Regions from separate parts of the Mucilaginibacter sp. HD30 genome, predicted to be linked through region 1. Evidence: riboswitches for the same ligand, from Rfam matches in the RefSeq annotation. Region 1 holds a riboswitch; the other holds the start of a gene.
The links. A riboswitch is a leader RNA that binds a small molecule or an ion and turns the genes downstream of it on or off. The one in region 1 is predicted to bind S-adenosylmethionine.
Positions count from the first base shown of each region.

Region 2: linked by a shared signal. The riboswitch ahead of ACVW2L_RS03770 (homoserine O-acetyltransferase family protein) and the one ahead of metH (methionine synthase) in region 1 are both predicted to bind S-adenosylmethionine.

Region 1 covers NZ_JBSSEO010000001.1:4,571,989-4,574,465, forward strand. Annotated here, with positions in the region: gene ACVW2L_RS21510 (Bax inhibitor-1/YccA family protein) at 1-639, shown strand, start outside; SAM riboswitch class I at 777-891, shown strand; gene metH (methionine synthase) at 1,077-2,477, shown strand, end outside.
Region 2 covers NZ_JBSSEO010000001.1:795,189-797,665, reverse strand. Annotated here, with positions in the region: gene ACVW2L_RS03775 (homoserine dehydrogenase) at 1-185, opposite strand, end outside; gene ACVW2L_RS03770 (homoserine O-acetyltransferase family protein) at 185-1,240, opposite strand; SAM riboswitch class I at 1,424-1,535, opposite strand; gene ACVW2L_RS03765 (trans-sulfuration enzyme family protein) at 1,716-2,477, opposite strand, start outside.

The DNA.
Region 1 (2,477 bases):
ATGTTCGTAGCATTGGGGATCTCAGCGGTTTGTGCTTATATTTTTTCCAGTGACGCATCTCTTTACTCTATGTTGCGAGACCCTGAAACAGGCCGTAACTCAATGTTGGGTACTATAGTAATGTTTGCCCCGCTGGCATTTGTGTTAACCATATCTTTTGGCTTTAACAAACTGTCTTACGGTGTATTAACTGTGCTATACATAGCTTACTCTATTGTTATGGGTATAAGTTTAAGCTATATATTACTGGCTTATACGGCAGCATCAATTACCGGCGTTTTTATCACATCGTCATTGGTGTTCGGTATAATGGCAATTGCGGGTTACACTACACAAACTGATCTTACTAAGTTCGGCTCATTAATGATAATGGGCCTGATAGGCATCGTTATAGCCAGCCTGGTAAATATGTTTATGCACAGCAGTGGTTTAGATATGATCATTAGCTACGTTGGTGTAGCAGTGTTTGTTGGCTTAACGGCTTATGATGTTCAGAAGCTGAAAAACATTGGTGCGGGTTTAGAGTATGGCGATGCATCAGCAAAAAAGATGGCCTTAATGGGCGGCTTAACTTTATATCTTGATTTTATCAACTTGTTTTTAATGTTGCTGCGCGTATTTGGCGGCAGAAGAAACTAAGGTAAGTTATTATACAGCCTTTAAAAGCCGCTTTAACCAAGCGGCTTTTTTTGTTGGCAGAAAGTAAAAGTCTTTTGGTGTACCAACAGAGGCTTTAAATGGGTTGCACTTTACAAACTTATTGCGCACCTTTGCGCTGCTTATAGAGAAAGATGGAGGGATTAGACCCTGCGATGTCTTAGCAACCTGTTACTTAACAAGGTGCTACATTCTACTTCAGCCCGCCGACTTATGGACTGAGACAGATAAGCGAAAGTCACGTTATACCAGACTTTTCGAAATAAGCTTTTATAGATGTGAGATTTGAGACATGAGATTTGAGACCAATTCCGGTATCTGTCTTCTTAACTCCATTTCCATCTGAAACTTTGTGATTTAGATAAGATCTAAGATTATTCCATCTCAAATCTCATGTCTCAAATCTCATATCCGAAACAATGAATATAAAAGACGAACTAAAAAAACGCATTCTGGTTATTGACGGGGCAATGGGTACCATGATACAGCGGTACCAGTTGACGGAGCAGGATTTTCGTGGGGAGCGGTTTAAGGATCACCCAAGCGATCTGCAGGGTAATAACGACCTGCTGAACCTTACACGCCCCGATATTATCAAAGCCATACATGCCGAATATTTAGATGCCGGAGCAGATATAATTGAAACCAATACCTTCAGCACGCAGGTTATTTCTTTGGCTGATTATCAGATGGAAGAGCTGGCTTACGAGTTAAGCTATGAGGGTGCCCGATTGGCGCGTGAGGTGGTTGATGAATACAATAAAAAAGAACCGTCAAAACCGCGTTTTGTCGCAGGTGCCGTTGGGCCAACCAACCGTACCGCTTCGCTTTCGCCGGATGTGAATGATCCCGGTTATCGTGCAGTTACATTTGATATTCTTGCTGATGCCTATTACGACCAGATCCGTGGTTTGGTTGATGGAGGATCAGATGTGTTGCTGATAGAAACCATATTTGATACCCTGAACGCTAAAGCGGCACTATTTGCTGCCGATAAATACGCACAGGAAAGCGGCAAGCATTTGCCCATCATGATATCGGGTACCATTACCGACGCTTCGGGCCGCACCCTTTCAGGGCAAACGGTTGAAGCGTTCTGGAACTCTGTACGCCATGCTAACTTATTATCCGTAGGTCTTAACTGTGCCTTGGGTGCACGCGAAATGCGCCCGCATCTGGAGGAACTTTCTGAGAAAGCGGATGTATTTATATCTGCCTACCCTAACGCCGGCTTGCCGAATGAATTTGGCCAGTACGACGAAACCCCGCACGAAACGGCGCACCAGGTTGATGATTTCATCAAAGCTGGCATGGTCAATATAGTTGGCGGATGTTGTGGTACCACACCTGATCATATAAAATGTATTGCTGATAAAGCCGCACAGTATTCGCCGCGTCTGATCCCAACGCTTGAACCAAATATGCGCTTAAGCGGGTTGGAGGCTGTTACCATTAAGCCCGATACCATGTTTGTTAACGTGGGCGAGCGTACCAACATTACAGGTTCACCCAAATTCAGCAAGCTGATATTGGCTGAAAATTACGAGGAAGCCTTATCAGTGGCCGCGCAGCAGGTAGAAGGTGGCGCACAGGTGATTGACATCAACATGGATGAGGGCATGATCGACTCTGAAGCGGTGATGGTTAAGTTTCTTAACCTGGTAGCTTCTGAACCTGATATTGCCAAGCTGCCCATCATGATCGACTCATCCAAATGGACGGTTATTGAGGCCGGACTAAAGTGTATCCAGGGCAAGGGTATTGTTAACTCCATCTCGCTTAAAGAGGGCGAAGAAAAGTTTAAAGAATACGCCCGTAAA
Region 2 (2,477 bases), 3.8 Mb from region 1:
GGGTTATTCAGTAATTCGTTTTTGTCAGTAGTAAAATAGCTCTCCGGTAAAGAACGCTCCTTAGCAGCATCTTTAATTGCTATTTTCTTTATTTCGATATTAAGGTTTTTGGTTTTGACTATATCATAAAGTCCCTGTCCCACAACTCCGAAGCCAAAAAGGCCAATAGTAAGTTTTTTGCTCATTACGCGGTTTTCTGTAATCGGATGATCTTTCCTTTTACATCTGTTTTATAAAATGAAGTAATAATTTTTGTAAGGGCATCAGTCTCAATCAAAAAACCATCATGCCCGTAAAACGAATCCAGCTCGGCAAATGCGGCTTGAGGAATGTTCCTGAAAAGGTACTCCTGCTCATCAACAGGAAAAAGCACATCAGAACGAATGCCGATGACTAATGTGCGTGCTTTTACCATACTAAGCGCTTTTTCTATCCCGCCCCTGCTGCGACCAACATTATGCGAGTCCATAACTTTTGACAGGTACCAGTAACTATAAGCGTTAAAACGATTAACCAGCTTATCGCCCTGGTAACATTGGTAGCTGGATGCACGGAAATCGTCCTGAACGGCATCATCTTCTTCCTGCTGACTTATCTTGTATGTTTTATAAGTGCGATAGGATAATAAAGCCATACTACGCGCTGCCTTTAATCCTTTTTTACCACCTTCGGGCATGCCCGGTAAAAAAGTTTCATCAGCTAACAACGCCAATCGCTGCGATTCATTAAATGCAATTCCCCATGCGGAGTGACGTGCATTTGTAGCAATAATTATCAGGTTTTTTATCAGATCAGGTTGTATTATAGACCATTCTAATGCCTGCTGTCCGCCCAGCGAACCGCCTATGGCAATTTCAATACTGTCAATGCCCAGGTATCCGGCAAGCAGCTGATGCGCATTAGCCATATCGCGAATGGACACCTTAGGGAAATCTAAATAATAAGGCTCGCCGGTTTGCGGATTTATGCTGAGCGGGTTACTGGTACCATACGGTGAAGTAAGCACGTTAGCGCAAACTATAAAATGATCAGTTGGATTAAAATAGTCGTTCTCTCCGAACAAGCCTTTCCACCAGTCCAGCACATCAGAATTGGCGGTAAGGGCGTGGCATACCCAAATAACGTTATCGCCATCCGCATTTAGCTTACCATAAGTATGATAACCAATTTCCAGCCCGTGCAGCAATTGGCCCGATTCCAGTTCAAAAGGTTGTGAATATTTATAGGTCTTTGCGATCATTAGTGTAAAAGTGGTTAGATAAACTTGATCCGTTTTTGCCTTGCGACAGCGCACAAAGCCGGATGATTAACTGTATCAGCAACAGCGGCGCATATACATGCCCATGGCATAGCAATGCGACGTACCTAAACAGGTATTAAAAAAGTTTACTTGAAGGGTGTTTGTTAAATTTTCCATATTGTTAATTTATATTTCCCGGGATATTTACCGGGGCAGGAATTGGCACCTTCTCTGCATTTGCAGAGGGTTGCCAGCGGGTCATTGAGCCTGATCTCTCGCCGCTTCTTTATAAATCAAATATGCCTGAAAGGAATACTGATCAATTACATCGCTATTGCAATGTGCTGCAAATATAGGTTTTGATTGTGTAAAAGCAAATTTATTTAAGCCGTAGGCCAGAAGCTAAAGCAGAAAGGCAAAATTCTATGGAGCGCTGTGTACTATCATTATTACTTTAGGCTTTTAGCTTTCCGCTTTAAGCCACCGAAAGCCCCTGCTTTATATCCGCAGTCAAATCATCAATATGTTCTAACCCAACTGATATCCGCAGTAAATTGAAAGGAGTTTTAGTATCGGGTCCCTCCATTGTTGCACGGTGCTCAATAAGGCTTTCTACACCGCCCAAACTTGTGGCGCGGGTAAACAATTGCAGTTTATTGATAACGCGATCAGCGGCTTCCGGGCCATCCTTTAAAGTAAACGATAACATGCCGCCAAAACCTGTCATTTGTTCCTTTGCAACCTGGTGACCGGGATGGGATGGCAAGCCAGGGTATAAAACCTGTTCAACACCGGGTTGTTCCTGCAGAAACTCTGCCAGTGCCTGCGCATTACTCACATGCCCGCGGATGCGGTAAGGAAGCGTTTTTATGCTCCTGGCAAGCATATAACAATCCTGTGGCGACGGTATTGCACCTCCCATCGTCTGGATCTGGCGGATTCTTTTCCACCAATCGTTATCCTCAGCAGTTATCAATGCCCCTCCCATCAGGTCGCTATGGCCGCCAAAATATTTGGTAGATGAGTGCATCACCAGGTCAGCCCCTAATTGCAATGGCTGCTGGCAAATCGACGAGACAAAAGTGTTGTCGCAGGCCACTTTTATATTGTGCTGGCGCGCAATGGCCACTACCTTTTTGATATCGGTTATTTTTAAAAGCGGATTAGATGGCGTTTCTATCCATATTAAACCGGTATTAGGCTTAATATGCGCGTTTAATACCTCGCTGTTGTTAAC